2 regions of the Methylobacterium organophilum genome follow, and region 1 is predicted to be linked to the other one. Evidence: predicted binding sites of a transcription regulator. Region 1 holds the regulator's gene; the other holds the start of a gene.

Region 1 (15,706 bases):
GCCCGCGCCTCGACTTCGCAGCCGGCCCCGGTCGCCCGCCAGCCCGAGCCGCAGGCCGCCCCGGTCGCCCCGCGCTCGGTCCTGCCCGAGGCCGCCCCCGAGCCGGTCCGCGCCGAGGCTCCGGCTCCGGTGATGCGCGACGACGTGCTGCTGACCCAGGCCGCGCCCCGCGCCTCGATGCCCTACGAGCCCCAGCCCGTCGCCCCGGCTCCGGCGCCCGAGGCCGCTCCGGCCGCCGCCGGCCCCTACGTGCCGCCGCGTCCGCAGCTCGCCCGTCCGCCGCGCATGCCGCAGATCTCGGAGCTGCCGCCCCACACCCAGGCGCAGATCCGGGTGAGCCGGGGCGAGGAGCCGGCCGAGCAGGCCCAGGATTCCAAGCGCATGACGCTGCTGCGCCGCCTCGCCACGGTCGGCTTCGGCGGCCGCCGCGAGGAGGTCGAGGGGCGCCGCTGCCGCCGATGCGCGCCCCGGCCGCCCCGCAGGCCGCCCATCCGGTCGCGCCGCCGGCGCCCCGCGCCGCCCCGAGCGTCCAGGCGCCCCAGTACCGCCCGGCCCAGGGCAACCTCGACGCCCAGGGCCGCGTCGCCCCGGCGCCGCGGATGATGGAGGACGACCACCTGGAGATCCCGGCCTTCCTGCGCCGCCAGGCGAACTGAGCCGGATCCGGCCCCTCGGGACTTGTCCCGGCGGGCCGTCCCGCACCGATCGGCGAAGGCGCGCTGCGGGTTCCGCGGCGCGCCTTCGCGCGTGCGTCCGGCGCCGCCGGCCGGGGGTGTAGCGGCATTTATGCCACAGCGCCCGCGGCCGGAAAGGCGCTGTTAACCATTCGTTAATTGCTTGGGAAGTCACGGTTTTTTCTTAACTGTGTCGAAACCGTGGCTGTAACAGAACGTAAGAATCCGTGATTTGGCGGTGCAGTTCACCCCGTCTATACCAAGCCTCGGAACGACAAAGGCGCAGCGGCATGCACGGCCGCGAAGCGCCCGCAGAGGCTTCAAGCAGCGGACGGATCCCGATGTGACGTGCCCGAAAACGGGTGCGGGCGCTGGATCCTGGCCGAGGGCTAAGGGAATGCGGACGAACCAACAAACAACGATAAAATCGCCGGCGACCCTCAGCGGGATCGGCGTCCACTCCGGAAACCCGGTCGAGATCACCCTCCATCCAGCGCAAGCCAATCACGGAATAGCCTTCCTCCGCACGGGGACGCCCACCGGCAACGACCGGTTCATCAAGGCCCATCACGCCTGCGTCTCCGCCACCGAGCTCTGCACCGTCATCGGTGACAACGAGACCGGTGCCGTGGCCACCATCGAGCATCTGATGTCGGCCCTCTACGGGCTCGGGATCGACAACGTCCTCGTCGAGATCGACGGGCCGGAGATGCCGATCCTCGACGGCAGCGCCCGTCCCTTCGTCCAGGCCATCGACGCCGTCGGCATCGTCCATTGCGGCGCCGCCCGCCGCTGGATCAAGGTGCTGCGCCCGGTCCGCATCGAGGCCGGCCGCGGCTTTGCCGAGCTGCGCCCGATCGACCGGGGCTTCCGCCTCGACGTGGAGATCGATTTCGAGAGCCCGGTGATCGGCCGCAGCCGCAAGGTGCTGGATCTCACCCCCGCCGCCTATCGCCGCGAGATCGCCCCGGCCCGCACCTTCGGCATGATGCGGGACGTGGAGCGCTACTGGAAGGCGGGCTTCGCCCTCGGCGCCTCCCTCGAGAACACCGTGGCCGTCGGCGACACCGCCGTGGTCAACCCGGAAGGCCTCCGCTTCGCCGACGAGTTCGTCCGCCACAAGCTGCTCGACGCGGTCGGCGACCTCGCCCTGGCCGGCCTGCCGATCCAGGGGGCCTATCGCTCCTATTGCGGCGGCCACCGCATGAATGTCGGCGTGCTCACCGCCCTCTTCGCCGACCGGGCGAATTACTGCCTGGTCGAGGGCCAGGGCAGCCGCCGCGAGACTGCGCTGGCCGAGATCGGCGCCGGCCTGGGCCTCGCCGCCTTTGCCGCCGAGCTGTAACCCGCAAGCCACAGCCTTTCGCGGAAAGCGACGGCCCCCTTGCCGCCGCTTTCGCGCCCGAATCTGCTTCCACGGTAACCTCGCGTTAAGAGGGCGCGTCCCCCTGGCCCCCGGGGCCGGGGCGTGGCATCGGATGCCCCTGACGACGCGGTGTTGGCGTGGGAATGCGGGCCGGACGATGGTCGGCCGCGCCTGTTGAGGATGAGACCGGGATGCCTCTGAACTTCTCGACCCGCGGCGCCCTGGCGGTCGCGCTCCTGACCCTCGGCCTCGGTGGCTGCGACGGCTTCGATCCGACCGGCCTCTTCGCCGAGAAGTACGAGCCGAAGGTGATCGCCGACACCCCCGCGGACAAGCTCTACAGCGAGGGCTTGGCCAAGATGGAGGACCGGGACTACGAGGCGGCCACCAAGTCCTTCGAGCAGCTCGACAAGCAGTACGCCTATTCGGACTGGTCGCGCAAAGCGCTGCTGATGACGGCCTATTCGAACTACGAGGGCCAGAAGTACGACGACGCGATCAGCGCCTCGAAGCGCTATCTGCAGCGCCATCCGGCCAGCAAGGACGCGGCCTACGCCCAGTACCTGATGGCGATGTCGCAGTATAAGCAGATCCCGGACGTGACCCGCGACCAGGAGCGGTCCGAGCGGGCGCTCCAGGCGCTCCAGGAGCTGGTGCAGCGCTACCCGACCTCGGAATACGCCGCCGACGCCAAGGCCAAGATCCAGATCACCCGCGACCAGCTCGCCGGCAAGGAGATGGAGGTCGGTCGCTTCTACCTCGAGAAGCGCAACTTCCCGGCGGCGATCAACCGCTTCCGCAACGTGGTCAGCCAGTATCAGACCACCCGCCACGCCGAGGAAGCGCTGGAGCGCCTGACCGAGGCCTATATGGCGCTGGGTCTCACCGGCGAGGCGCAGACCGCGGCGGCCGTGCTCGGCCACAACTTCCCGGACAGCCCCTGGTACAAGGATGCCTTCGCCCTTCTCCAGAACGGCGGCCTGGAGCCCCGCGAGGAGAAGTCCTCCTGGCTCAGCAAGGTCTATCGCGGCGTCATCGGGCGCACGGCCGAGGCCAACTGACGGCCCGGACGGCGCGGACGATCGGGGCGGTGCCAATGGCGCCGCCCTTTCTTTTTGGAGAGAGGGCCGTCGTGCTCGGCTCCGACCCGCTTGGCCCCGACCCCGCTTGGCCCTAAACACGGGCCTCCTTCCACAGGCTTCCTTCCGCACGCGGCATGCTCGTCCAGCTCGCGATCCGCGACATCGTTCTGATCGACAAGCTCGAGCTGAACTTCGCCGACGGCCTGAGCGTCCTCACCGGCGAGACCGGCGCGGGCAAGTCGATCCTGCTCGACGCCTTCGCCCTGGCGCTCGGCGGCCGCGGCGACGGCAAGCTCGTGCGCCACGGCGAGGCGCAGGGCAGCGTCACTGCCGTGTTCGATGTCGGGCTCGACCATCCCGCCCGGGCGATCGCTGCGGAGGGCGGCCTCGACACCGAGGGCGACCTGATTCTGCGCCGGGTCCAGTTCGCCGACGGCCGCACCCGCGCCTTCGTCAACGACCAGCCCGCCGGCGTGCAGACGCTGAAGGCGATCGGCGCCGCCCTCGTGGAGATCCACGGCCAGCACGACGACCGGGCCCTGGCCGATCCGGCGAGCCACCGCACGATCCTCGACGCCTTCGGCGGCCTGGCCAAGCCCCTGGCCGAGGTGGCGGAGGCGTCCCGCCGGGTGCGGGGCGCCCGCACCGCTCTCGCCGAGCAGCGCGCCCGGGTCGAGGGCGCGCGCCGGGAGGCGGATTTCCTGCGCCACGCCGTCGAGGAGCTCGCTGCCCTCGATCCCCAGGCCGGGGAGGAGGCGACGCTGGCCGAGCGCCGCACGGTGATGCAGCAGAGCGAGAAGGTCGCCCGCGAGCTGAACGACGCCCTCGACGCGGTCGGCGGCCCGAACTCGATGGTGCCGCATCTCTCCTCGGCGGTGCGCCGGCTGGAGCGCCGCAGCGCGCAGCTGCCCGGCCTCGTCGATCCTTGCGTCGCCGCCCTCGACGCCGCCCTCGTCGCCCTCGACGAGGCCCGCAGCGTGCTCGACGCGGCGGTGCTCGCCGCGGAATTCGATCCCCGCGAGCTGGAGCGGGCCGAGGAGCGCCTGTTCGCCCTGCGCGCGGCCTCGCGGAAATACGACGTGCCCGCCGACGACCTCGCCGCCCTGCGTGCCCGCTACGAGGCGGACGTGGCGGCGATGGATGCCGGCGAGGAGGCCCTGGGCGGGCTCCAGGCCGCCCTCGACGCGGCGGAGGCCGCCTATGCGGCGGCGGCGAAGAAGCTCGCCGACGGGCGGCGGCGGGCGGCCAAGGCCCTGGACGCGGCGGTGCAGAAGGAATTGCCGCCGCTGAAGCTGGAGCGTGCCCGCTTCATCACCGAGATCGCCACGGACGAGGCCTCCCGCGACCCTGCCGGCACGGAGCGGGTCGAGTTCTTCGCCCAGACCAATCCCGGCACGCGGCCCGGCCCGATGATGAAGGTCGCCTCCGGCGGCGAGCTCTCCCGCTTCATGCTGGCCCTGAAGGTGGTGCTCGCCGACCGCGGCTCGGCCCCGACCCTGATCTTCGACGAGATCGATACCGGCGTCGGCGGCGCGGTGGCCGATGCCATCGGCGCCCGCCTCGCCCGGCTCTCGGAGCGGGTGCAGGTCGTGGCCGTCACCCACGCGCCCCAGGTGGCCGCCCGGGCCGAGCGCCATTTCCTGATCGCCAAGGATCCCGTGAAGGGCGGCCGCGTCGCGACCCGGGTGAGCAGCCTCACCACCGAGGCGCGCCGGGAGGAGATCGCCCGCATGCTGGCCGGCGCCATCGTGACCGACGAGGCCCGCGCCGCCGCCGCCCGGCTTTTGATGAGCGCCGAGGCCTGATCCGCCCCGGTGGCGGTGACGTTCGGGTAACCTTAACAATAAGGAAATGTTAACCAAGCTGCGCGAGGCTGGTCCCGGACGCATCGACGACGATTGCCAGGGTCGGAGCATGGGCAAGGCGATGTCACGGGATTGGGCCGGCATTCTCGGGATCGGCGGAAACGTGCCGCCCCGGTTGAGCACCGATACGCGGATGCATCTCGGCACGACGCTCCGCGCGGTCTACGCGGAGAGCTGCGACCGTCAGCCGATCACCGACACGCAGGTCGATCTTCTCCTGCGCCTGCGCCACAAGGAGCGCGACCGCCGGCGGGGCGAATAGGGCGAGCGGGCTACTGCCAGCGGCGGCCGCCGGGCCGGCGCTTGATCTCCGCGGCGCGGATCATGGTGAGGATGCGGTCGAGATCCTTGAGGAGGCTCGCCTCCTCCATCCGTGCCGCCTCGATCTCCGCCGGGTTCGACCCGAATTGCTGCCGCTGACGGGCGAGGGTGAGGGCGCGCTCCAGCTCGGCCCGCTCGCCATGCAGGGCGAGATAGACCGCATCCTGAGCGTTCGCGGCGCGACTCGGCCGCTCCGACGACGGTGAGGGCGGTGAATCCGCCACCTCGGCCTCCCGCATTCCACAACGATAACCGGCATGTCCTCAACGCACGGGCATCCTGGCAGGGTTCCTTCCCCGGCTCCGTGATCTCGGGCAGGGCGTTGTCACGTCCTTGTCATGTCATCGTCATATGCGCGGTGCGTCGGGTGATTACCGCAGCGCAGGCCGTGAGGTACGCGCAGGGTCCGCCTCAGCAGCGGGCCGGCGTCCCGCGCCCCCGGTGCCCGACACGACACGGAGATGCACGTGAAACCCTTCGCTTACGCGCTGGCCCTCGGTCTCGCGACCGCTCAGCTCGCCTTCCCCGCCCTGGCCGCCGATATCACCGGCGCCGGCGCGACCTTCCCCTTCCCGGTCTATTCCAAGTGGGCCGAGGCCTACCGCAAGGAGACCGGCACGGGCCTGAACTACCAGTCGATCGGTTCCGGCGGCGGCATCAAGCAGATCCAGGCCAAGACGGTCGATTTCGGCGCCACCGACGCCCCGCTGAAGGGCGCGCAGCTCGAGAAGGACGGCCTCGTCCAGTTCCCGACCGTGATGGGCGGCGTGGTCCCGGTGGTGAACATCGCCGGCCTGGAGCCGGGCAAGCTGAAGCTCAACGGTGAGCTGCTCGCCGACATCTACGCCGGCAAGATCGCCAAGTGGTCCGACCCGAAGATCGCCAAGCTGAACGAGGGCGTGAAGCTCCCCGACGCGCCGATCACCCCGGTCTACCGCTCCGACGCCTCCGGCACGACCAACATCTTCACGACCTACCTCTCCGGCGTCTCCGAGAGCTGGAAGAAGGAATACGGCGCGGCCACCACGATCAGCTGGCCGGTGGGTCAGGGCGGCAAGGGCAACGAGGGCGTCACCGCCACCGTCAAGCAGGTCCCGAACGCCATCGGCTACGTCGAGTCGGCCTATGCCAAGCAGAACAAGCTTGGCTACGCCCTCCTCGAGAACAAGGCCGGCAAGTTCCCGCAGCCCGACGACAAGGCGTTCCAGGCCGCCGCCGCCAGCGCCGACTGGAAGGCCGCCCCGGGCTTCGGCATCTCCCTGACCAACCAGGCCGGCGAGGGCGCGTGGCCGATCACCGCCGCGACCTTCATCCTGGTCTACAAGGAGCCCGCCGACGCGGCCAAGACCGCTGACGTGCTCAAGTTCTTCGACTGGGCCTACAAGAACGGCGACAAGCTCGCGACCGAGCTCGACTACGTGCCGCTGCCCGACAACGTCGTCGCCCAGATCCACGAGGAGTGGAAGACCATCAAGGGCAAGGACGGCAAGCCCGTCTTCGGGATGTAATCCCCTCGGCCTTCCCCCGCTCCGGCGGGGGAAGGCTTTTTCAGGATCGGGCGTGCCGAGCACCCGGCCGTCGACGATCTTAAAGACCAGTTCCGCCTTTCCCCAGATGGGGTGAGGGAAGACGACGGGACCCGCTCGCGCCCGCGGCTTCGGCGCGCTAAACGCCACCCCTTCGACAGAGCATGAGCGGATGACCGCGTTGACCCAAGAGATCGCCCTGGCGCGCAGCGAGCGAGCGGCCCGGACCGTTCCGAGCCGGAGCCTCGACAGCCTGTTCCGCGCCTGCGCCTACGGCGCGGCCCTCCTCGTCCTCCTCGTTCTGGTCGGTATCATCGGCTCGATCGTCTGGGGCGCCTGGCCGGCCTTCAGCGAGTTCGGGCCCGGCTTCGTCACCTCCAGCGCCTGGAATGTCGGCACCGAGCAGTTCGGCGCCCTGGTCGCCGTGATAGGCACCCTGGTCTCGGCCCTGATCGCCCTGGTGATCGGCGTGCCCCTCTCCCTGGCCATCGCCATCTACCTGACGCAGCTCGCCCCCGGCTGGGCGCGCAAGCCGGTCGCCATGGTGATCGAGCTGCTCGCCGCCGTGCCGAGCATCATCTACGGCATGTGGGGCCTGTTCGTGTTCGCGCCTCTCTTCGCCCATTACGTGCAGATGCCGGTCTCGAACCTCGTCGAGGGCCTGCCGATCGTCGGCACGCTGCTCTATTCCCGGGTGCCCTCCGGCGTCGGCGTGCTCACCGCGGGCATCATCCTCGCGATCATGATCGTGCCCTTCGTGGCCTCGATCACCCGCGACATGCTCGACCAGATCCCGACCGTGCTGCGCGAGAGCGCCTTCGGCATCGGCTGCACGACCTGGGAGGTGGTGCGCCACGTGCTGGTGCCGCAGGCCTCCGTCTCGATCATCGGCGCCGTCATGCTCGGCCTCGGCCGCGCCCTCGGCGAGACCATGGCGGTCACCTTCGTGATCGGCAACGCGAACCGGCTCTCCGCCTCGATCTTCGATCCGGGCTCCACCATCGCCTCGCGCATCGCCAACGAGTTCAACGAGGCGGACGGCCTGCAGCTCAACGCCCTGATGGCCCTCGGCTGCATCCTGTTCGTCATCACCTTCTTCGTCCTCATCGTCGCCCGCTACCTGACGCGGCGCGTGAAGGCCGCGTGAGCCGGGAGCGCTCTCCATGGACGCCACCAATCCCTACGCCTCGGCCGAGGCCGCTTCCGTCCCCCGCGGCTCCCGCGTCCGGCCGAGCCGGCGGGTCGCCGACCGGCTGCTGCGCACCTCCTGCACCCTGGCCACGGCCATTGGCGCCGTGGTGCTCGGCTCGATCCTGATCATGCTGATCTGGAAGGGGCTCGAGGGCTTCTCGCTCTCGCTCCTGACGCACCCGACGCCGGGCCCCGGCACCGAGGGCGGCGGCATCGCCAACGCGATCCTCGGCAGCCTGATCCTGACGACGATCGGCATCGCGGTCGCCACCCCCGTCGGCGTGATGGCGGGCACCTACCTCGCCGAGTATGGCCGGAACTCGCAGCTCGCCAACGTGATCCGCTTCCTCAACGACATCCTGCTCTCGGCGCCCTCGATCCTGATCGGCCTGTTCGTCTACACCCTGATGGTGCGGCCGATGGGCTCCTATTCCGGCTGGGCCGGCGGCGTGGCCCTGGCGATCATCGCGACGCCGGTGATCGTGCGCACCACCGAGGACATGCTGCGCCTCGTTCCGGGCTCGCTGCGCGAGGCCGGCGCCGCCCTCGGCGCGCCGATGTCCAAGGTCATCACCAGCGTGACCTGGCGCGCAGCCTCCGCGGGCATCGTCACCGGCGTGATCCTGGCGCTCGCCCGCATCGCCGGCGAGACCGCGCCGCTGCTGTTCACGGCGCTCAACAACAACAACTGGTTCCGGGCCGACCTGATGGGCGGCGTCGCGAACCTGCCGGTGATGATCTACCAGTTCGCGCTCTCGCCCTACGGCAACTGGCAAAGCCTCGCCTGGGCCGGCGCGCTGCTCATCACCGTCACCATCCTCGCGCTGTCGATCACCGCGCGCTTCGTCGTCAAGGACCAGCGGGCGCGCTGAGCCGCGCGCGCCCCCGAGCCTATCCAGTCAAGGACGAGCCTCCATGAGCGTCTCCCCCGCCCTCCGCAGCCAGATGAACAACCGCGCGCCCGCCGACGACAAGGCGCCGATCCGCATCGCCGTGAAGGACCTGAACTTCTATTACGGCCAGTTCCACGGCCTGAAGGGCATCAACCTCAACTTCCACGACCGGCAGGTCACGGCGCTGATCGGCCCTTCCGGCTGCGGGAAGTCGACCCTGCTGCGCACCTTCAACCGCATCTACAGCCTCTACCCCGAGCAGCGGGCCGAGGGGCAGATCCTGGTCGACGGCCAGAAAATCCTCGATCCGAAGGTCGACCTGAACGAACTGCGGGCCCGTATCGGCATGGTGTTCCAGAAGCCGACGCCCTTCCCGATGTCGATCTACGACAACGTCGCCTTCGGCCTGCGCCTCTACGAGAAGCTGCCCAAATCCGAACTCGACGGTCGCGTCGAGGACGCCCTGCGCAAGTCCGCCCTCTGGGAGGAGGTCAAGGACAAGCTCAAGCAGTCCGGCATGGGTCTCTCCGGCGGCCAGCAGCAGCGCCTCTGCATCGCCCGCTCCGTGGCCCAGCGTCCGGAGGTGATCCTGTTCGACGAGCCCACCTCGGCCCTCGACCCGATCTCCACCGGCCGCATCGAGGAGCTGATCGACCAGCTGCGCAACGAATTCACGATCGTGATCGTGACGCACAACATGCAGCAGGCCGCCCGCATCTCGCAGTTCACGGCGTTCATGTATCTCGGCGAGCTGATCGAGTTCGGCCCGACGACGAAGATCTTCATGAACCCCGACAAACGTCAGACCCAGGACTACATCACCGGCCGCTTCGGCTGAGACGAGATCCTTCCGCCGGGGCCGCGCGGAGCGGCCCGATCCTGGAGTCCAACAGATGTCAGAACATATCGTCAGCTCCTACGACCAGGATCTCGAGGACCTGCGCCGGGCCATCTCGGAGATGGGCGGCGTCGCCGAGAAGATGATGACCGACGCGACCGAGGCGCTGGTGCGCCGGGATACGGCGCTGGCCCAGGCCGTCATCACCGCCGACAAGCGGCTCGACACGCTCCAGCGTGAGATCGAGGAGCGCTCGGTGCTCCTCATCGCCCGCCGCCAGCCCCTGGCCATCGACCTGCGCGAGACCATCTCGGGCATCCGCGTCGCCGGCGATCTAGAGCGTATCGGCGACCTCGCCAAGAACATCGCCAAGCGGGTCGTCGCCATCGGCGACCAGACCCAGCCGCAGAAGATCGTGCTGGGCGTCCAGCACATGAGCGACCTCGTCCAAGAGCAGCTCAAGGACGTGCTCGACGCCTACGGCACCCGGGACGTCTCGGCCGCCCACGACGTGTGGCAGCGCGACAGCGCGATCGATGCGCTCTACAACTCGCTGTTCCGGGAACTCCTGACCTACATGATGGAGGATCCGCGCAACATCTCGTTCTGCACGCATCTCCTGTTCTGCGCCAAGAACGTCGAGCGCATCGGCGACCACACCACCAACATCGCCGAGACCATCGAGTATCTCGTCACCGGCGAGACCCCGGCCGGCGAGCGCCCGAAGAACGACGCCTCGAACTACGCCACCGTTCAGCCCGGCGCCGCCTGACCCTTCCTGTCGCGAGCCGCCGCCCGCATCCGTCGGGCGGCGGCTCCAGTCTTTGTACAGTCCGCTTCCCGACGTGCACCGGCCTCCGCCTCGTTGGGACGCGTTCCAAGAGGCACCCATGACGAGCGCCCGGATCCTGATCGTCGAGGACGAGGAAGCCCTCACCACGCTCCTGCGCTACAACCTCGAGGCCGAGGGCTTCGCCGTCGACCACGCCGCGCGGGGCGACGAGGCGGACCTGCTGCTGCGCGAGCAGATCCCCGACCTGATCCTGCTCGACTGGATGCTGCCGGGCCTGTCGGGCATCGAGCTGTGCCGCCGCATCCGCGCCCGCCGCGAGACCGAACGCTTGCCGGTGATCATGCTCACCGCCCGGGGGGAGGAGGGCGACCGGGTGCGCGGCCTCTCCACCGGGGCGGACGACTACATCGTCAAGCCCTTCTCGGTGCCGGAGCTGCTGGCGCGGGTGCGGGCGCTGCTGCGCCGGGCCAAGCCCGCCCATCTTGCCGACACGCTGGTGGCCGGCGACATCGAGCTCGACCGGGTGAGCCACCGCATCCGCCGCCAGGGCCGCGAGATCCATCTCGGGCCGACCGAGTTCAAGCTGCTCGAATACCTGATGCAGAGCCCCGGCCGGGTCTTTTCCCGGGAACAGCTCCTCGACGGGGTCTGGGGCCACGACGTCTATATCGACGAGCGCACCGTCGACGTGCATGTCGGCCGCCTGCGCAAGGCCATCAATCGTCCGCGCCAGACCGACCCGATCCGCACCGTGCGCGGATCGGGCTATTCCTTCGACGAGATGTTCGCGGGCGGCTGAGGGGTTTTTCGCGAGAGCGGTGGGGCGTTTCGAGCGCCCGCCGGCTCACGCGTCCGAGGACAGCTTCATCATCACGAGGCCGCTGACGATGAGCAGGGCGGCGATGACCCGCGGGGCATTCGCCGGCTCGCCGAGCACGAGGATGCCGACGAGGAAGGCGCCCACCGCGCCGATGCCTGTCCAGACCGTATAGGCCGTGCCGAGGGGCAGGCTGCGCATCGCGATCGAGAGAAGCACCACGCTCGCGACCATCGCGACCAGGGTGACGAGGGCCGGCACCGGCTTCGTGAAGCCCGCGGATTGCTTCATCGTGAAGGCCCAGACGACCTCCAGGATCCCGGCGGCGAACAGAATGAACCAGGCCATGGTCCGGCTCTCCTTGAGAAGGCCGGGCCGTCCCGGACATCCTGCCCCGATGCGGGTGAGGTCGTTGCCTCGCGGGAAACCTTAGTGCGCCCTATCCGAAAGGCGAGGCTTGCCGGGTGCAAGGCGGCACCCCGAAACGAAAAGGCGGGCCGGAGCCCGCCTGTCAGCCGCCTGTGCCCGGTCGGGCGCGCGTCAGCGGAAGCCCGCCACGCGACGGTCGCGCTTGCGCTCGGCCGCCGGCTGGTAGGCGATCTGGGCGTGCTGCGTGCAATAGGGTAGGCCGGTGATCGAACGGGCACCGCAGAAGCGGAATTCCGGCGAGGTCGGGTCGCCCATCGGCCAGCGGCACATGGATTCCCGCAGTTCCATGATGGTGACGCGCTGGGACACCGCGATCACCGCGGGCTCGGGCGCCGCCGGGGGCGGAACGATCGGGAAGTCCGGGGCCGGGCGATGGGTCACGATGGCCGGCGGCTCGGGCAGGACCACCTCCTCCACCACGGCGGCGATGGGCAGGGCCTCCTCGCTCTCCGCGCCGGACTTCTTGCGGGGGGCGGCCTGGGTGGGGCCCGTAGGCTTCACCCGGCCGGCGAGGCCGAGGCGATGCACCTTGCCGATCACGGCATTGCGCGAGATCCCGCCGATCTGCGAGGCGATCTGGCTGGCGCTCAGACCATCCTCCCACAGCCGACGCAGAAGCTCGACGCGCTCGTCCGTCCAGCTCGGAACCGCCTCGCTCATGGCCCCTCCACGTCGTCTCGTTCCCGCGGCCGGTGCCCGCGCCGCCTCGCCCGGTGGTGCCGGCGGCCGGGCAGTCCGAACCTGTCGGTGATGCCCGCCGGGTCTCCCCCCGGCGATGAAGCGGAGCCTACAGGAGCCCGTGAGGCCGGTGCAAGAGTCGAGCGGCCCCGCCGTCCTGTTTCCACCGCCAATGCCGTGATGCAGCCTCATCTCCGGGAAATGCTAGTATTAGTTGTAAATATCGAGAATATGCTCTTCAGATAGAAAGTCTTTTGATCCCCGTCGTTTGGCCAGCTTGCCGGGTCGGTCGGGGCTCGTCCGCGGCGCGCCCCGTGCGCCTGCCGGGATTGCGAGCGCTCGCATTGCCCGGCGCCGACGATTGCCTATGTTGGGCGCGACCGAGCCCGGGCCTGCCCGGGTTTGCCGGACAGCCTCGGGAACGCCCGCATGCGCCTTGCCCCGCTCTGCCTGCTCCTCACGGTGAACGCCGCCCTGGCGGCGCCTCCCGGACAGACCGCACCGCCCGCCGGCGAGCCGCCAGTGCGGCTCGCCAACCACAAGGCGGTCTACGACCTGTCGCTGGCCGGCAGTTCCGGTACCCGCGCGGTGGAGAGCGCCCGCGGGCGCATCGTGCTCGATTTCTCCGGCGATGCCTGTCGGGGCTACACGATGCAGACGCGGCAGGTGACGATGCTCTCCTCCAGCGAGAGCGGCGACCGCACCTCGGACCTGCGCAACACCACCTACGAGAGCGGCGAGGGCGACAGCTTCCGCTTCAAGACCGTGACGATCCTCAACGGCGTGCCGACGCCCGCGGTGGACGGCACCGCCGACCGCTCGGCCGAAGGCATGAAGGTGAAGCTCAAGGAGCCCAAGCGCGACCAGTTCGGCGCCTCGGGCGAGGTGCTGTTCCCGAGCCGCCATATGCGGCGCCTCGTCGAGGCGGCGCGGGCCGGGGAGACCACCCTCGGCGTGAAGGTGTTCGACGGCTCCGACGACGGCCGCAAGGTCTACGACACCCTGGCGGTGATCGGCCGGCCCTCGGCCCAGCCGGCCGCGGCCAAGGCCGACCGGGACAAGCCCCTGCGCGAGGGCCCGCTCGCCAGCATGCGGCGCTGGCCCGTGACGCTGAGCTACTTCACCCCGGGGGAGGGGGAGCGCACCCCCGTCTACACCCTGACCTTCGACCTCTACGAGAACGGCGTCAGCGGCGCCCTGCATCTCGATTACGGCGACTTCTCCATCGACGGCGACCTGAAGAGCATCGAGCTCACCAAGGCCGATCCCAAGGCCGAGGGCGAGTGCGGGCGGTAAGGGCGCTCAATCCGGCCGATCGTGGTGGCGCGGCGTCAGGCCCGCCTTGTCGAGCAGCGTGAGCAGCAGGTGGATCCCCGCGGCGAACGCCATGGCGGCCGCGAGCAGGCGGAACTGCGCCGCGCCGGCCACGATGCCGGCCGAGGCCGAGAACCAGACGCTCGCCGCCGTGGTGAGGTTCTTCACGTCGCTTTTCGCCACGAAGATCGTGCCGGCGGCGATGAAGCCGATCGCCTGGGCGAGGCCCTGGATCACCCGCAGCGGGTCGGCGTCGCCCCCCTGCGCGCGCACCTGGGTATAGAGGCTCAGCGCCGAGGTGGTGATCAGCGCGGCGCTGAGGGCGACGAGGGCGTGGGTTCGGATGCCTGCATCCTTGCCCCGCCATTCCCGCTCCAGTCCGAGCAGCAGGCCGCAGAGGGTCGCCGCGCCCAAACGGACCAGGATCGCGCCGAGACTCAGGGTATCCGCATCGAGTGAGTTCACGTCGGCAAAGGGCTCCCCGACGACGCGCCGCGCCACTGCCCATGAAACGGAAATTCCGCGACGACGTTTCCACGACCCAACACGCAACCGGATCGAGGAGGCGACGATGATGAAGCGATTGACCCTGGCGACCGCCGTTCTGGCCCTGAGCACTGGCCTCGCGGCCGCGGCGGAGCAGCCCGCCGGCGACCGGCCCGCGACGACCGGCGCCACCCAGACCGGCAAGGACCTCAAGGAATTCCAGGCCGCGGCCCTTGCCAAGACCAGCCTCGCCCAGGCGCTGACCACCGCCGAGAGCCAGGGCGACAAGGGCCGCGCCATCGAAGCCGATTTCGAGCGCGCGGACGGCAAGAACCCGGCCCATTACGCGATCAAGGTCGTTTATCCGGACGGCAAGCTCGTCGAGTACGGGATCGATGCCGACACGGGCAAACTCTACAAGACCGAGAACCAGCCGATCGAGCGCTACTTCACCCGGCTGAAGCCCGCCGATTTCCAGAAGGCCTCGACCTCGCTCAAGGACGCCCTTGCCATCGCCGAGAAGCAGGCCGGCGGCGGCAAGGCCTACGAGGCGGAGGTGAAGCGGGACGGCTCGGCGGTGCGCTACGACATCTCCGTGGCCCTCGCCGACACCACCCGCGAGATCAAGGTCGGGCCGGACGGCAAGATCGTCGGCGATTGACCGCCGGCAGGACAACCGCCACTCCGGGGGTACGCCCCCGGAGTGGATCCCCCGATGACCGCAGAGCTGCGCCTCCTGAGCTTCGAGGGTCCCGGGCCGATCGGCCCGGTCCACGCCGTCCATGACGGGGCACGGCTCCTCGCCCTCGATTTCGGCGCGCCCGATGCGCGGCTGACGCGGCTCCTCCAGCGCCGCTTCGGAGCGGCGGTGTCGCTGCGCGCAGGGGGCGACGCCCTCGGCCTCCGCGCCGGCCTGCAGGCCTATTTCGATGGGGAGCTCGCGGCCCTCGACCGGATCCCGATCGATGGCGGCGGCTCGCCCTTCCAGAAGCGGGTCTGGGCGGCCCTGCGGGAGATCCCGGCCGGGCAGACCCGCAGCTACGGCGCTCTCGCCGCCCGTCTCGGCCTGCCGGGCGCGGCCCGGGCGGTGGGGCTCGCCAACGGGCAGAACCCGATCAGCCTCGTCGTGCCCTGCCACCGGGTGATCGGCGCCAACGGCACGCTGACCGGCTATGGCGGCGGGATCGCGCGCAAGCGCTGGCTGCTCGCCCACGAGGCCGCCCATCGGCCCGCGCTCCCGCTCTTCGCCGCGTCCCTCAGCCCCGTTCCGCCGGCCTGAAGCCGAGGCCCCGCTGCACGGCCGCGGCGCCGAAGCGTTCGCGGACCTTGTCGAGGGCCGCCTCCCGCCGCGCCACGGCGGCGACGCTGCTGTCGACGAGGTCGCCCCGGTCGGCATGGATCGCGGCGCAGAGATCGCCCCCGCCGATGCCGAT
Region 2 (15,706 bases), 740 kb from region 1:
CTGAGCAGAGTCTCCTCGGCCCGGCGCCGCAGCAGGGGGCCGGCCGGCCAGTCCGGATGCGCCTTCAGGAAGCCGGTCACGCGCTCGAAGCCGATGCCGGCGCCCGCGCGGATCGCGACCCATTCGAGCAGGGTGCGCGCCGCCTCGTCCTTGAAGCCGTCCCGCATGCGGTCGCCCTCGGCGACCTTGCCCTTGCGGTAGAGATCGATCGCCTGGCGCAGCTGGGCGAGATCGGTGTCGCCGGCCATTACGGCGCGGGCCGGGTCCGGCAGCTCGGGGACGGGTGCGGCAGGGGAGACCGCGGCATCGGGCAGGGGGAAGGCGACCGGCGCGTCGCCGTCGGTCGACGCGTAGGACGAGGCCGCGGCGGGAAGCGGAGCGTCGGAGGCTGCCTCGCCCTTGGTCGTCTCCACCTTCAGCGCATCGGCCGCGACGGGATCGGCGGGAGGCTGGCCGTCCTTGACCAGTGCCGAGGGAGCGGCGGCATCCGAGGCCGGGACGGCGGGGGCGCCGGCGGGCTGAACCCCGCGCAGGCCCTCGGCCGGATCGGCCGCAGCGGCGCTCGCACCGAGCGCGACGGTGAGCAGCAGAGCAAGCGAGCGGGCGGGCAGCGCCATGGTCCGGTACACCCCGTGGAGGGCAGCCAAGCCTTAACTTGGCCGCGGCTGCGTTAAGAAGGCATTAACCGCCCGCGCGAAGCGTTTGCGCCGGGCCGGGCGAGGCCGTATGGATGCGCGGCCGAACGGCCGGCGGCGAAGCCCGGCTCCCGGCACATGAGAACAAGGAAGGCCGGGAACGCCGACATGACCGACATCCACGCGCGCCTCAGGGGCTCGATGACGGCGCTCGCGACGCCGTTTCGCGACGGCGAATTCGACGAGGAGGCCTTCCGCGCCTTCGTGGATTGGCAGATCGCAGAGGGCACCCACGCCCTCGTGCCGACCGGCACCACCGGCGAGAGCCCGACCCTCAGCCATGCGGAGCACGACCGGGTGGTCGAGACCTGCGTGAAGCAGGCCGCGGGCCGCGTGCCCGTGATCGCCGGCGCCGGCTCGAACTCGACCGCCGAGGCGGTGCAGCGGGCGCGTCATGCGGAGGCCGTCGGCGCGGACGCCGTGCTCATCGTGACGCCCTACTACAACAAGCCGACCCAGGAGGGGCTGTATGCCCACTTCAAGGCGGTGAACGACGCCGTCGGCATCCCGATCATCATCTACAACATTCCCGGACGTTCCATCGTCGACATGAGCGTCGAGACGATGGCGCGCCTGTTCGAACTCAAGAACATCGCCGGGGTGAAGGACGCCACGGCCAAGATCGACCGGGTCAGCCTCCAGCGGCAGGCCATGGGAGAAGATTTTATCCAGCTTTCGGGCGAAGATGCGACGGCGCTCGGCTTCAACGCCCAGGGCGGCGTCGGCTGCATCTCCGTAGTCTCGAACGTGGCGCCCCGGCTCTGCGCCGATCTGCAGGAAGCCACTCTGCGCGGCGACTTCGCCACGGCCCTAAAGGTGCAGGACCGGCTGATGCCGCTGCACACGGCAATGTTCTACGAGTCCAACCCGGTCCCGGTGAAGTATGCCCTGTCGCGCATCGGCCGGATGTCGGCCGAGGTGCGCCTGCCGCTGGTGCCGCCGACCGAAGGCTGCAAGGCCGCCGTCGACGCCGCACTCCGGCGCGCCGGACTTATCGAGGGCTGACCGAAACAAGCGGCGCAGCTCGCCCCGGGGCCTCCCAGCCCCCATATCAGGCGATCCGCGCCGAACGCCCTACGCGAAAACTGAAAGCATGGCCCCGAAGAACGAACCCGGTCGGCGCGTCGTCGCCGACAATCGCTCCGCACGCTTCCACTACGCCATCGAGGACACCTTCGAGGCGGGCATCGCCCTGACCGGGACCGAGGTGAAGTCCCTGCGCGGCGGCAAGGCGACGATCGGCGAATCCTATGCCGGGCCCTCGGGCAACGACCTGATGCTGTTCAACGCCTTCATCCCGGAATACCTGGAGGCGAACCGCTTCAACCACGACACCAAGCGGCCGCGCCGGCTGCTGCTGCACCGCCGCCAGATCAACAAGCTGATCGGCGCCACGCAGCGCCAGGGCTACACGGTCATCCCGCTGAAGATCTACTTCAACGACAAGGGCCGGGCGAAGGTCGAGCTGGGCCTCGGCAAGGGCAAGCAGCTCCACGACAAGCGCGAGAGCGTGAAGCAGCGCGACTGGCAGCGCGACAAGGCGAGGCTCATGCGCGACAAAGGCTGAGCCGGCGTCGCTCCTCTTCGAGCACCCATAAAAAATCCCGGCGGCGCGGCCTTCCGAAGGCTCGCGGCGCCGGGATTGTCCGAGTGTCGCCTCGCGCCGGCGAGGCGGGATCGCCGTCAGCCTTCGCTGTCGCCGTCGCTGGCGGGACGGATGCCGTAGCGGCTCTCCAGGCCCGGATTGCTGCGGGGCGGCTGGTCGCGACGGGGAGTGTCGGAGGCGGCCCGCACCGGGCGCTCGCCGGGGTCGCGGCCGATGCGGCCGATCAGCTGGGACAGGTCCAGGAACTCGTCCGCCTGCCGCCGCAGGTCGTCCGCGATCATCGCGGGCTGAGTCTGGATGGTCGAGACGACGGTGACGCGCACGCCCTTGCGCTGGACCGCCTCCACCAGGGACCGGAAATCGCCGTCGCCGGAGAACAGGTAGATCTCGTCGAGATGCGGCGCCAACTCCAGAGCGTCGATCGCGAGCTCGATCTCCATATTGCCCTTCTTGCGCCGGCCGGTGGAGTCGCTGAACTCCTTCACCGGCTTGGTGACCACGCGGTAGCCGTTGTAGTCGAGCCAGTCGATCAGCGGGCGGATCGAGGAATATTCCTGGTCCTCGATCATGGCGGTATAATAGAAGGCCCGGATCAGATTGTACCGGCTCTGAAAATCCTTGAGTAATCGCTTGTAATCGATGTCGAAGCCGAGCGCCTTGGTGGTGGCATAGAGATTGGCGCCGTCGATAAAGATCGCAGTACGCTGCTTGTCGCTCATCAAATAGTCCATTCTGGAATGAAGGAACCGCGCCTGTCTGGCGCCGAGTCGGCGCCGGTGGGTATGGCTCGCGGGCGTTGCTGGGAAAGTTTTTGCTTCGTTGAAAATCGGAGTTACATTGACCGAAATCTTTTCCGAATGCGTTTGATGGTGTTCTCCAGCGCGATCGAGGGCGCGAGGACGTGCGAACGCGCTCGATCAATTTAAATTTGCATGATGAGAGATACCTCCCCTGTCAAGGGCGCCCCTCCCGCATTTCGAAGTCGTGATCGGGGAGGGTCGCCCGGCCCCTTACTTGGTGGGGATCGCCCGGCTTCCCGGCTTCACGGGCGGGATCGCGGCGAGTTCGGGCGGGATCGCGTCGGGAGCGTAGTCCGGGATGTCGAGGGTGACGAGGGAAAGGAGCGGCAGGCCGATCTCCCCGCGCCCGCCGGAGCGGTCGATCAGGCAGGCGGCCCCCACGATCTCACCGCCCTGTCCCTTGAGGGAGGCCAAGCATTCCCGCGCGGAGAGGCCGGTGGTGACGATGTCCTCGACGATCACCGCCCGGGTGCCCTGCGGGATCGAGAAGCCCCGGCGCAACTCGAACGGGCCGCCGGGATCGCGCTCGACGAAGATCGCCTTCGCCCCGAGATGGCGCGCGGTCTCGTAGCCCGGGACGATGCCGCCGATGGCCGGGGAGACCACGATGTCGATCTTGCCGAACCGCGCCGTGATCGTAGCGGCGAGAGCCTTGCACAGGCGCTCCGTGCGGGCGGGATCGGAGAAGATCGTCATCTTCTGCAGGAAGGTCGGCGAGCGCCGGCCCGAGCTGAGGATGAAGTGGCCCTGCAGCAGCGCGCCGGCGGAGCGGAATTCTTCGAGGACGGCTTCGGGGGTCATGCGCGGCTCCGGGCAGGAAAGATCGCCCCGCTTCTGGCAAGCCGGATGCCCCGGGGCAAGGGCGCGCCATTTACAGCCCGCCCCCCGCCCGGTATCACCCCCGCCCACACCGACAGATCGAGTTTCACACCAGATGCGCGCCGAGATCGAGCAGAGCTCGGATGCCGCCAAGCAGTCTATAGGGCTGCTGAGGAGGCATCTTTGACTGGGATACCGTCGATAAACGCCTCGCGGAGCTGAACGCCCGCTCCGAGGACCCCGACCTCTGGAACGATCCGGAGGCCGCGCAGAAGGTGATGCGCGAGCGCCAGCAGCTCGACGAATCCGTCTCCGCGATCCGGAAGCTGGAGCGGGACCTCGAGGATGCCGCCACCCTGATCGAGCTCGGCGAGATGGAGGGCGACGCGGCCTCCATCGCGGAGGGCGAGGCCGCCATCCGGGCCGTCGAGAAGGAGGCCGCGAGCCGCCAGGTCGAGACCCTGCTCTCGGGCGAGGCCGACGGCTTCGACACCTATCTCGAGGTCCATGCCGGCGCCGGCGGCACGGAGAGCCAGGACTGGGCCAACATGCTCCAGCGCATGTATGCCCGCTGGGCTGAGCGGCGGAAGTTCAAGGTCGAGATCGTCGAGATGACCGACGGCGAAGAGGCCGGGATCAAGGGCGCCACGCTCCTGATCAAGGGCCACAACGCCTATGGCTGGCTCAAGACCGAATCGGGCGTGCACCGCCTCGTGCGCATCTCGCCCTACGATTCCAACGCGCGCCGCCACACCAGCTTCGCCAGCGTCTGGGTCTATCCCGTCATCGACGACCGGATCGAGATCGAGATCAAGGAATCCGACTGCCGCATCGACACCTACCGGTCGTCGGGCGCGGGCGGCCAGCACGTCAACACGACCGACTCGGCGGTGCGCATCACGCACAACCCGACCGGCATCGTGGTGGCCTGTCAGCAGGAGCGCTCGCAGCACAAGAACCGGGCCACCGCCTGGAACATGCTGCGCGCCCGCCTCTACGAGCTGGAGCTGAAGAAGCGCGAGGAGAAAGCCAATGCCGAGGCCGCCGCCAAGACGGATATCGGCTGGGGCCACCAGATCCGAAGCTACGTGCTGCAGCCCTATCAGCTGGTGAAGGACCTGCGCACCGGCACGCAATCGACCGACCCGGACGAGGTGCTCGACGGCGACCTCGATCCCTTCATGGAAGCCTCCCTGGCGCAACGCGTCTATGGCGGCGGCGAGGCGGTCGAGGACATCGACTGATCGTCATGGAAACGCCCGCGGGGATTGTCGCCCGCGGGCGTTTCCTTGTCACGGTCCCGACGTGCGGGGCCGTCTTCGCGCTCAATCCTCGGCCAGGAACTGGCGGATCCAGCCGCCGACGCGCTGCGAATCGTGCGGCGCCTCGAGGGAGGTGAGGGCACGGCGGACGAAATCCGGGTCCTGTTCGGCAGCCGGGTGGCCGTCCGTCAGCGCCCGGGCGTAGTCCGGCGCGAATTCCGGATGACACTGGAAGGAGAGAGCGGCGCGGTCGGAATAGGCGAGGGCGCCGTAGGGGGTGAAGGCCGAGCCGGCGATCACCCGGGCGGCCGGCGGCAGGCGCACCACCTGATCCTGATGGCTCACCGGCACGGCGATCCGCTCGGCCTCGTCCATGAAGGGCAGGCGCTCGGCGACCGTGTAGCTGTGCAGCCCGAGGCCCCAGCCCCGGTCGCTCTTCTCGACATGGCCGCCGAAGGCCTGGGCCAGCGCCTGATGCCCGAAGCAGATGCCGACGAGCTTCTGGCGCGGATCGAGACCGCGCAGGAAGCCGAGCAGGTCGACGATCCAGGGATCGGGATCGTAGACCCCCGCCGGCGAGCCGGTGATCATGTAGCCGTCGAAGGCGGCGGGATCCTCCGGCAGCCCTTCCGCCTGCACATCGATCAGGCGGTAATCGTGCCCGCCGCCCACGAGATCCGCGGTCATGCGGCCGTAGCTCGGGAAACGGCCGGCAAGGCGCTTGGGCGGATGGCCCGTCTCCAGGATGGCGATCTTCATGGGTGGATCTCGGCGCGACGGGAGCAGGAGGCTCCGCGCCGGGATCTAGAGAGCGGGGTCGAACTGTGAAAGCGCCCCCGGGGTGGCCGGCCGTGCGAGCAGGCGATGGCCGATCAGCGCCAAGATCATGACGCCCGCGAAGAGCGCGAAGATGAGCAGGTTGTAGATCACGAGCGCCACGAAGCAGAGGCAGGCGAGCCCCAGCGCGAGGCCCGGCGCCAGGGGAAAGAGCGGCGCGCGGTAGGGCCGCGGCAGATCGGGCGCGCTCCTGCGCAGCTTGAACAGGGACGCCATGCTGACGATGTACATCGTCAGTGCCCCGAACACCGACATCGTGACGATGCTGGCGGTGAGCGACTGCCCGGCGATGCTGACGAGGTTGTCGTTGTAGATCGCGGCGATGCCGACGACCCCGCCCGCGAGCGTCGCCCAATGCGGCGTCTGAAAGCGCGGATGCAGCCGGGCGAAGAGGGCGGGCAGGAAACCGGCCCGGGCCAGGGCGAAGATCTGGCGCCCGTAGCCCATGATGATGCCGTGGAAGGAGGCGACGAGGCCGAACAGGCCGAGCCAGACCAGCATGTGCAGCCAGCCGCTCGATTCGCCTACCACCCGCTTCATGGCCTGGGGCAGCGGGTCGTTCAGGTCGGACAGGCTCTTCCAGTCGCCGGCGCTGCCCGCGAACAGCATCACCCCGAAGGCGAGCGCCGTCAGCGTGAGCACGCCGGAGATGTAGGCGATGGGGATCGTGCGCTTGGGATCCTTGGCCTCCTCCGCCGCCATCGCCACCCCCTCGATGGCGAGGAAGAACCAGATGGCGAAGGGGATCGCCGCGAAGATGCCGCCCACCGCCGGCCAGCCGAAGGTGTCGGACCCGGCCCAGCCCCCGGCGGCGAAGTTCTGCAGGCTGAAGGCGGGGGCGACGACCCCCATGAAGACCAGCAATTCACCGACCGCCAGGAGGGTGACGAACAACTCGAAGGTCGCCGCGATCTGCACGCCGACGATGTTGAGCCCCATGAAGACGAGATAGGCGCCGAGCGCCGCATGCTTCGGGTCCAGGGCCGGGAACTGCACGTTCAGATAGGCGCCGATGGCGAGCGCAATGGCGGGCGGGGCGAACACGAATTCGATCAGCGTCGCGAAACCCGCGATGCAGCCGCCGACCGGGCCGAAGGCCTTCAGGGCGTAGGCGAAGGGGCCGCCCGCCTGCGGGATCGCGGTGGTGAGCTCGGTGAAGCTGAAGATGAAGGCCACGTACATCGCCGCGACGACGGCGGTGGTGATGAGGAAGCCGAGGGTGCCGGCCTGCGCCCAGCCGTAGCTCCAGCCGAAATACTCGCCGGAAATGACGAGGCCGACGGCGATGCCCCAAAGGTGGAAGGCGTTGAGGCTCTTGTCGAGCTTCGTTTCCGGACTGCCCATGCCAGATGCTCCGCGGCCCGCGTGCAGGAAGGCACGCGCGCTCCCCTCAGGCAAGAGCTTTGCCGATTTGGGACAGCCGAACACGCGCTGCCCCGAAAAATCATCCTCAGCCCGTCGGGCGCAGGCGGGGCGCGGCGTCCTTCGGGCGGATCTCCATGGCATTGCCGCGCCAGACCACGGCGCTCTGGAGCCAAGCGCTCGCCCAGATGCCCGGCAACATCAGGTCGCGCACGAGGAAGGCGGCGATCAGGCGGGGCGAGCGGTGCCAGCCGGCGCGGCGGGCGAGCGCGTATTCCGCCCCGTACCAGAGGGCGCCGAGGGCGAAGCAGCCGGCGGCCGCCTCGAACGTGCCGGCCAGGGCCGCCCCGAGGGTGAGCGGCAAAGCCGCGCCGATGCCGATCTCGGGGGCGAAGAAGAGCGGGAAGGTGACCCGGCGCAGGCGCGCCCAGCGCACCTGCCGCCCCCAGACCTCGGCGAGGCTGCGCCGGCCGAGCGGCTGCTCGAAGGGCGCGGCGACGAGGTGGACCCGCTTGCCCGCGGCCCGCACCAGCTTGGTCGCGGCCGCATCCTCCGCGATCTCGGCGTTGAGCGCCCGGATGCCGCCCCGGGCCTCCAGGAACGGCTTGTGCCAGAGCATGCTCTTGCCCTGGGCGAAGCCGAGGCCCAGCGCCTCCCCGGCATATTGCCAGCGGGCCTGGAGCGTATTGAGGAAGGCGCACTCGATCTCGGCGGGAAAGCCGTCCGGCCGCGAGCCGACCGGCGTCGAGCAGACGAGGCCCGTATCCGGCCGCCAGGCCGCCTGGAGGCGCTGCAGGTAGTCGGGCGGCATCATCACGTTGGAATCGGCCAGCACCACCCAGTCGTGCCGGGCCGCATCCCAGCCCCGCACGCAATTGTTGAGCTTCGGATTGTCGCCGAGGCGTTCGTCGCCGACGATCAAGCGGGACGCGACATGCGGATGCGCCTGCATGAGGCGGTGCAGCAGCGGAACGATCGGGTCGCTCCCATCGGCCACGCAGAAGATGATCTCGTAATCGGGATAGTCGAGGGTGAAGCCGCGGCTCAGCATCTCCTCGCTGAAGGCCTCGATCCCCCGCACCGGCCTGACGAGGCTGACCGGGGCGCCCGCCGGAAAGGCGGAGACGCGGCGCTGCCGCCCGATGCGGCACGCCGCCACCGCGACGCTCGCGAGGTTGACGAGGACGAGGAGCGCGCACAGCGTGAGGGCGATGACGGTGCCGTCCCCGAACGTCTCCGCCATATCCCGTGCGCCTCCGTGCCGATGTCCGGCACCGCCTAGCCGACGCAGCATTTCAGGCGTGTGACACGCTGTCCGGCAGCCGTTTCTGCCCTTCGAGCCGAGCCTTGCCCCCGCCGATCGTCTTCCACGAGGCCTACGGGGCCACCCTGCCCGAGGGCCATCGCTTTCCCATGCGCAAATACGGGCGCCTGGCGCAGGTTCTCCGGGAGCGCGGGCTCGCGCCGAACGGCTTCGCGCGGCCGGAACCGGCGGACCGCGCGCTTCTCTGCGGCGCCCATGATGCGGCCTATGTCGATGCCGTTCTGGCTTTGGCCGTGCCGCGGGCGATCGAGAAGGAGATCGGCCTGCCGGTGACGGAGAGCGTCGCCGACCGCTCCCGGGCCTCGTCCGGCGGCACCCTGCTCGCGGCCCGCCTCGCCCTGGGAGAAGGGCTCGCCGGGAGCACGGCGGGGGGCAGCCATCACGCGCGGCGAGAGAGCGGGGCGGGCTTCTGCATTTTCAACGACGTGGCCGTCGCCGCACGGGCGCTGCGCTGGGCCGGCACGATCCGACGCGCCCTGGTGATCGATCTCGACGTGCATCAGGGCGACGGCACCGCCGATTGCCTGCACGACGATCCCGACCTGTTCACCTTCTCCATGCATTGCGAACGCAATTATCCGTCGCGCAAGATACCGGGCGATCTCGATGTCGGGCTGGCGGACGGGCTCGGGGACGACGCCTATCTCGCGGCACTGTCCGCGCATCTGCCGCGTCTCGTCGATGCGCTCTCCCCCGACCTCGTCTTCTACAATGCCGGTGTCGACCCGCACGCGGCGGACCGCCTGGGGCGGCTGACGCTGACCGACGACGGACTGCGCGCCCGTGACACCCTGGTCCTGCAGGCCGTCCGCAGCCGGGGCGTGCCCCTCGTCGCCGTCATCGGCGGGGGCTACGACAATGACGTGGACGCCCTCGCCGCCCGCCACGCCATCGTGTTCGAGACGATGGCCGGCTTCGCCTGATCCTCAGGGCTTTCGCCGGGTCACTCGCCCTCGATCGGCCGAGCGCCCTTCGCCGGCCGCTTGCTCTCCCGCGGCGGCATCTCCTTCGCCGGGTGGCCGGCCCGCGAGGGCGGGATCGGCACCGGCTTGGAGAACGCGCCCATATTGCGCGCGAGCCGCCCGAGCAGCCCCACGAGCTGGGTGATCTCGTGGGCGCTGAGCACTTCGAGGAAATTGCGCTCGCGGGCCCGGGCGACGCTGGTCATCCGCTCGTGCAGCTCGGCCCCCTCCCGCGACAGGGCGAGCAGCCGGACCCGGGCATCCCGTTCATCGCCGCGGACCAGAATCAGCCCGCTCTCCTCGAGCCAGGCCACGCTGCGGCTGACCACGCCCTTGTCGAGGCCGGTCGCCATGCAAACGCGCTGGGCACTGATCCAGGGCTCGGAGGCGAGGGTCCGCAATAGACGCCAGTCGGTGATGCCAATGCCGAAATTCCGACGATAGAAGCTCGATCCATCCGCCGTCAGCGTGTTGGACAGAGTCGTCAGCAAAGCAGGAACGTAGACGTCGTTGTCGAGGAGACTCTCGCTGTTGAGGAAATCCCCGATTCCTAGATCCTCGTCGCGATTCTTGCGGGTCATCTGCCCCATCAATTTGCCCCGTCAAGTTCCAGAACGGCGAAGCACTTCCCTATAAAAAAAAATCAAGGTTAAGATCCTCCGAAAATGGCATCCGATGGCAAAGGCGTCGCAGCCCCGAGGTTTCGCCTGACGATACCGAAGGTACTTCCTGTTATTCTGCATTAACGCACGTTAGTGCTTGGACCATTCTCCCCCGCGCCACAGAGAAGGGGGGCGAGCGCGGCCTGCACAGGCCTAAAACGTGCAAGATGCAGTCCATCGCGCAATGCACCTTTTAGTGCAAAGCCGCTGTCCCCATCCCGCAAGGCCGCGAACGGATCGGCGTAAAGGCAGCCGAGGCGCTCGCAGGCCTCGCGGATGACGCGCGAGTAAGGACCGACGGCGGAGGCCTCGAGCCGATCGCCGACGGACCGGCCGATGGGCGGCACCGCCGTGACCACGACGCGGGGGGTCGCCTGCCGGAGCAGGAGCACGATCCTGGAGACCGCCTCCCCGAACGCCCGGGCACTCGCCTCCGAATTCGGCTTGTGCTTGCGGTTGAGATCGTTGCTGCCGATCGTGAGGATCGCCGCGCCGGGCTTGGGGTCGAGCTTCAGCTGCGGCAGCAGCCGGGCATAGGCCTCCGCGGTCGCGCCGCCGGTCCCCGCATTGACAATCTCCGCCCCGCAGAGCGGACCGGAGGGGTTGTGCATCTCGGCCTGGGAATCCCCGGCGATCAGGATGTAGCCGGGCTTGGCCTCGTCCAGTTGCGCCTGCACCGAGACGAGCCGCAATTGACCGTAGAGCTGCGCATTGAACTCCGGCTTGCTCAGCCACCAGCCGAGCGCCGCGCCGCCCGCAGCGAGACAGAGCGCGATCCCCGCGAGAACGAGGCGCCTCATGCCCGGGACGCCTTGCCCGAACGGTCGACCTGCGCCTGCGGGCGGCAATCGGTCGAGACGTAATAGGGCTTGATATCGAGGAGCGGGGTGCCGTCGAGGCAGTCGAGCCCGCGCACCCGCACCTCGCCCCCCTCGATGGAGAGGCGCTCGACCACGGCCATGGCGATGGGGTTGGGCCGGGCCGGCGAGCGCAGGGAGAAGGTGCCGCGGCCCGCCTCCGCGTGGCGCGGCTGCTGGATCACGAGGTCGCGCACCGCGCGATCCATCCAGTAGAGCACCACCAGATGGCTCGCGCCCTCGACGTTCTGGAGCGCGGGCACGAAAAGCGGATCGACCACCAGGGTGCAGACCGCGTCCGACTGGGTGCCGTTCTTCGGGCATTCCGCCCGCAGTGCCCAGGGCGTGCGGATGCGGCCGACGAAATAGACTCCCGCGTCGAAGCGATCGGGCAGCACGATGCCAACCTCGCCGGCACGCCTGCCGAAATCCTCGCTCATCGCTCGCTTCTCCCGGCCTTGCCCTTGCGTGTCGTGCCAACGCGGTCGGCCGGATGTCGTCGATCCGTGGCGGCGTCACAAGGGACGGTCTCTCGAAAGGATCGCCCGCCGGGATCGGTCGCCAGGCCCGCTGCGCCGGTGTAGAGCGCGGGAAACGAGGGCAGGGGTTTCGCGATGGGCATCGACGAGTTGCGGCCGATGGAGGCGATCGCCGACGCGGAGACGGCGGTGGATCGGCTCGAAACCCTGTTCGACGGCGCGACCCGCTCCCTCTGCGCGGCCTTGGAGCGCTATCTCCAGGGGGGGCCGCCCCCCGATGCCGCCGAGCGCCTGCGCTTCCGCTATCCCGAACTGCGCCTGACCTATCATCCCGACAAGCCGATGCCTCGGCTGAACCGAGCCACGGCGAAGCTCCAGGCACCGGGCATCTATGCCACGACGGTGACGCAGCCCGCCCATTTCCGCGGCTATCTTCTGGAGCAGCTCAAGCCTCTGCTGCACGATTACGAAGCAAGCCTGGAGGTGGGGCTGAGCGCTCAGGAGATCCCGTATCCCTACGTGATCGAGCCGGGCGCCGACCTGACCCGGGGTGGCACCACGACGGCGGACCTCGCCGCCTTCTTCCCGACGCCGCGCCTCTCCGTGGTGGGCGACGAGATCGCCGACGGGCTTTGGCTGGAGCACCCGGACGAGCCGCGCCCGCTCGCCCTGTTCGACGGCGTGCGCACCGACTACTCCCTGCGCCGCCTCGTGCATTACACGGGCTCGGATTGGCGCGAGATCCAGCCCTGGATCCTGCTCACCAACTATCACCGCTACGTGGACGGCTTCGTGCGCCACGGCCTCGAACGGCTGGCCTCGGGCGAGGAAGGCTTCGAGCGGCTGGTCCTGCCCGGCGGGATCAGCGTGACCCGGGCGGAGGCCGCCTCCGCCGATCCGGCAGCGCTGATCGCGGCCTCGCCTTGGCACCGGTTCCAGATGCCGGCCTACCACCTCGTGGCGAAGGGACCGGACGGGGCAGCGCGGGGCACGACGCTGGTCAATATCGGCGTCGGCCCTTCCAACGCGAAGACCATCACCGACCATCTCGCGGTTCTGCGGCCGCATTGCTGGCTGATGGTCGGCCATTGCGGCGGCCTGCGCCAGTCGCAGACCATCGGCGACTACGTGCTCGCCCACGGCTACCTGCGCCGCGACCGCATCCTCGACGACCTCGTGCCCCCGGAAATCCCGGTGCCGGCCTTGGCCGAGGTGCAGATCGCCCTGCAGAACGCCGCCGCCTCCGTGACCGGCGAGCGGGCCGAGGCCCTGAAGCGCCGCCTGCGCACGGGCACGGTCGTGACCTACGACGACCGCAATTGGGAGCTGCGCTTCAGCCAGGAGCGGCGGCGGATCAACCTGTCCCGCGCCATCGCCGTCGACATGGAGAGCGGCACCATCGCCGCGCAGGGCTACCGTCTGCGGGTCCCCTACGGCACGCTGCTCTGCGTCTCCGACAAGCCGCTGCACGGCGAGATCAAGCTGCCGGGGGCGGCCAATGCCTTCTACGAGCGGGCGGTGGCCGAGCACCTGCTGATCGGCCTCGCCGCCCTGGACAATCTGCGCGCCGACCGGGCCGGGCTGCATTCGAGGAAATTGCGGAGCTTCGACGAGCCGCCGTTCCGGTAGGGCGCGTCATCGTGAGCCGGATAGGGCCAGCCCAAGGCCGTACCCGGCTCATCAGAGTCAGCTTCACTCGCCCAGGAGGACGAAGCGACGGTTCGTGCTCTGAACCGGCCGCGCATTCATCGGGTAGAGAGATTTGAACCTGTCGATATCCGCCTGCGCGACCTGGATCGGATTGACGCAGACCATCCAGTCGACCACCTCGTTGCAGGGCGGCGTCGTCAACGATCCCTCATAAATCCAATGTGCGAGGGAATCGGGAAGGAAGGACTTCGGGTCGATCCCGTCTCCGGAGGCCTCGCCTGCGATCTGCCTGGGCATGGCTGCCGCGAGCTTCGCGAAGGCAGGATGGACCTTCCCGGCCTCCATGAAGACCCCCAGTACGCCGAAACCACCGCTGGTCTTGTTCTTGTGCACGAAGTGCACCTCCATCGCGTAGCTCTTGTGCCCGACAAGATGCTCGCTTGGCGTATGGAAGTGATACTGGACCAATTCGTAGGTCTCGCCGCCAGCCATAAGCGTGCTGCCCGCGGGTAGGTTGACCTGGATCGTGTGGCCGTTGTTGACAATCGTCCCACCGGCGTTCTTCCAATCGACCGCGACCGGAGGCAGATCGGCTTTGGTCGCTGTCGTGATGTCGATCGGCGATTGCTGTGTTCCAACCGCGCAGACCTTGTTATCGGGACTGAGAGACGCCCAATGATCTGCGGCCGCCTCTCCTTCATAGCCCCAATGCAGCGCTTCGGCCGTGAAGCCCGCCGTCGGGCAGAGCGGACAGGCCCCCAGCGCGGACAGGGCCTTGAGAAACGTACGCCGCTCCATCGCCGACATCTCCGCAAGTCTCTAGAAGCGGCTCCATCTCACCACGCTGATCTGATGACAAGGAAAATCTTTTAACAAATCTCGACATACAACTAGATGAAATTCTTGCGATATTTTATACAACTCAACATCGTCAATAAAGCTCGAACCTTTCTTGGAAACAACGCCAAGGCTTGCCTCACGCCAAGCGTTGCGGCCAGACGCGCCCAAACCGGCGTTACGATGCGGTTGTGGGCGCCTTCCATCGCGGCTGAGGCTGCTTCGCCCTCGCGCGCGTGTCAGCCGCGTGTCAGCGCTGAGGTCGAGTCTCGCTCGGCCAAGCCGCTCCACCGGATTGCTGACGTCTCATCCCGCGATGAGGGTGGGGCATTATCCAGACTGGCCGGAACGTCCCTACCGCTCCCGGCTCCACAGTCCCGCCCGCTCCGCCCGTGCCTGGTCTTCCGCCTCGACCAAGTCCGGCGGCGCGTCGTCGCTCGCGCGGGCGCCGCCGGCGCCGATGATGAGGGCGGAGAGATCCTCGCCGTCGATCTGGCAGCGCTGCCCGACGCTCGCCGGGTCGCCACCGCAGGCGACCTCGCGGCGGCGCAGGTAGCGGGCGAGCTGGCGGGCGAGCGCGCCGCCCTCGCCCGAGACGCCGAGGAGCCGCACCCGCTGCCCGCGGATCGCGAGCGTCCCGGTGTCGATCACCTCCGGCACGCCGCGCAGATCGCCGCCCGCCGGCGCGGCGGCCATCGGCGTCGTCGAGATCTCGCCGGGCGGTAGGGGAACCGCCGCCGGCTGGGCTGCCGGCGCGCGGGCGAGGGCGGGCGCCGGCCGCTTGCGGCCGCGCAGAGCCTTGTGGCTGCGCTCGATGAAGTCGTGGAAGATCCGGGCCGGGATGTCGCCGCCCGTGACCTTGTTCATCGGGGCATTGTCGTCGTTGCCGACCCAGATCCCGACGATCATGTCCGGCGTCAGCCCGACGAACCAGGCATCGCGGTAGTCCTGACTGGTGCCGGTCTTGCCGCCGATGGGCGGGCCGGAGACGCGGGCCGCCTTGCCCGTCCCGAAATCCACCACCGCCTGGAGCGAGTCGAGCAGCATCGTCTGCTCCTCGCGGCCGAGCGCCCCGGTCGAAGGCGGCTCGCCGTGGAGATAGAGCGGCTTCGGGGCGTTCCCCCGGATCACGTGGATCGAATAGGGCTCGACCGGCAGTGCGCCGTTGAGCACGCCGGCATAGGCGCGGGTCATTTCCAGCAGCGTCACGTCGGCGGAGCCGAGCGCCAGGCTCGGTACGTTCGGCAGGTCCGACTGCACGCCGAGCCGGCGCGCGGCCGCGATCACCGCCGGGATGCCGACCTCCTCGCCGAGTTGGGCAGCGATCGTGTTGACGGAGAGCGCGAAGGCGTTGCGCAGGGGCAAGGCCCCGCGGAAGCGGTTGTTGGCGTTCTGCGGCTCCCATTCGCCGATCTGGGTCGGCCGGTCGACCAGCACGCTCTCGGGCGAATATCCCTTCTCGTAGGCGGCGAGATAGACGAACAGCTTGAACAGGGAGCCGGCCTGCCGCTTGGCCTGCACCGCGCGGTTGAACTGGCTGTCCTCGTAGTCGCG

Evidence for each region. Region 1 encodes PhoB, which activates phosphate uptake and scavenging genes when phosphate is short. Its sites were predicted from a motif close to TGTCATNNANCTGTCAT; they were not measured.
Region 2: the regulator PhoB is predicted to act here: its motif matches at 8,674-8,690, upstream of MMB17_RS14680 (ceramide glucosyltransferase).

Annotation. Positions count from the first base shown of each region.
Region 1 is NZ_CP092848.1:2,393,422-2,409,127, forward strand. It holds partial or broken gene ftsZ (cell division protein FtsZ) at 1-656, shown strand, start outside; gene lpxC (UDP-3-O-acyl-N-acetylglucosamine deacetylase) at 1,072-2,019, shown strand; gene MMB17_RS11040 (outer membrane protein assembly factor BamD) at 2,232-3,101, shown strand; gene recN (DNA repair protein RecN) at 3,257-4,927, shown strand; gene MMB17_RS11050 (hypothetical protein) at 4,974-5,249, shown strand; gene MMB17_RS11055 (hypothetical protein) at 5,260-5,547, opposite strand; gene pstS (phosphate ABC transporter substrate-binding protein PstS) at 5,776-6,816, shown strand; gene pstC (phosphate ABC transporter permease subunit PstC) at 7,007-7,981, shown strand; gene pstA (phosphate ABC transporter permease PstA) at 7,998-8,897, shown strand; gene pstB (phosphate ABC transporter ATP-binding protein PstB) at 8,941-9,756, shown strand; gene phoU (phosphate signaling complex protein PhoU) at 9,812-10,528, shown strand; gene phoB (phosphate regulon transcriptional regulator PhoB) at 10,647-11,348, shown strand; gene MMB17_RS11090 (DMT family transporter) at 11,394-11,714, opposite strand; gene MMB17_RS11095 (GcrA family cell cycle regulator) at 11,907-12,455, opposite strand; gene MMB17_RS11100 (cell envelope integrity EipB family protein) at 12,903-13,769, shown strand; gene MMB17_RS11105 (MgtC/SapB family protein) at 13,776-14,252, opposite strand; gene MMB17_RS11110 (PepSY domain-containing protein) at 14,359-14,934, shown strand; gene MMB17_RS25245 (methylated-DNA--[protein]-cysteine S-methyltransferase) at 14,989-15,552, shown strand; gene MMB17_RS11120 (DNA polymerase IV) at 15,530-15,706, opposite strand, start outside.
Region 2 is NZ_CP092848.1:3,132,687-3,148,392, forward strand. It holds gene MMB17_RS14640 (lytic transglycosylase domain-containing protein) at 1-617, opposite strand, end outside; gene dapA (4-hydroxy-tetrahydrodipicolinate synthase) at 804-1,700, shown strand; gene smpB (SsrA-binding protein SmpB) at 1,789-2,262, shown strand; gene MMB17_RS14655 (LabA-like NYN domain-containing protein) at 2,379-3,020, opposite strand; gene pyrE (orotate phosphoribosyltransferase) at 3,312-3,902, opposite strand; one part of gene prfB (peptide chain release factor 2) at 4,036-4,104, shown strand; one part of gene prfB (peptide chain release factor 2) at 4,106-5,164, shown strand; gene MMB17_RS14670 (glutamine amidotransferase-related protein) at 5,246-5,941, opposite strand; gene eat (ethanolamine permease) at 5,987-7,363, opposite strand; gene MMB17_RS14680 (ceramide glucosyltransferase) at 7,470-8,624, opposite strand; gene MMB17_RS14685 (histone deacetylase family protein) at 8,795-9,628, shown strand; gene MMB17_RS14690 (MarR family winged helix-turn-helix transcriptional regulator) at 9,649-10,248, opposite strand; gene MMB17_RS14695 (SGNH/GDSL hydrolase family protein) at 10,410-11,129, opposite strand; gene tsaA (tRNA (N6-threonylcarbamoyladenosine(37)-N6)-methyltransferase TrmO) at 11,126-11,626, opposite strand; gene MMB17_RS14705 (AMP nucleosidase) at 11,801-13,294, shown strand; gene MMB17_RS14710 (carbonic anhydrase) at 13,358-14,113, opposite strand; gene MMB17_RS14715 (PBP1A family penicillin-binding protein) at 14,507-15,706, opposite strand, start outside.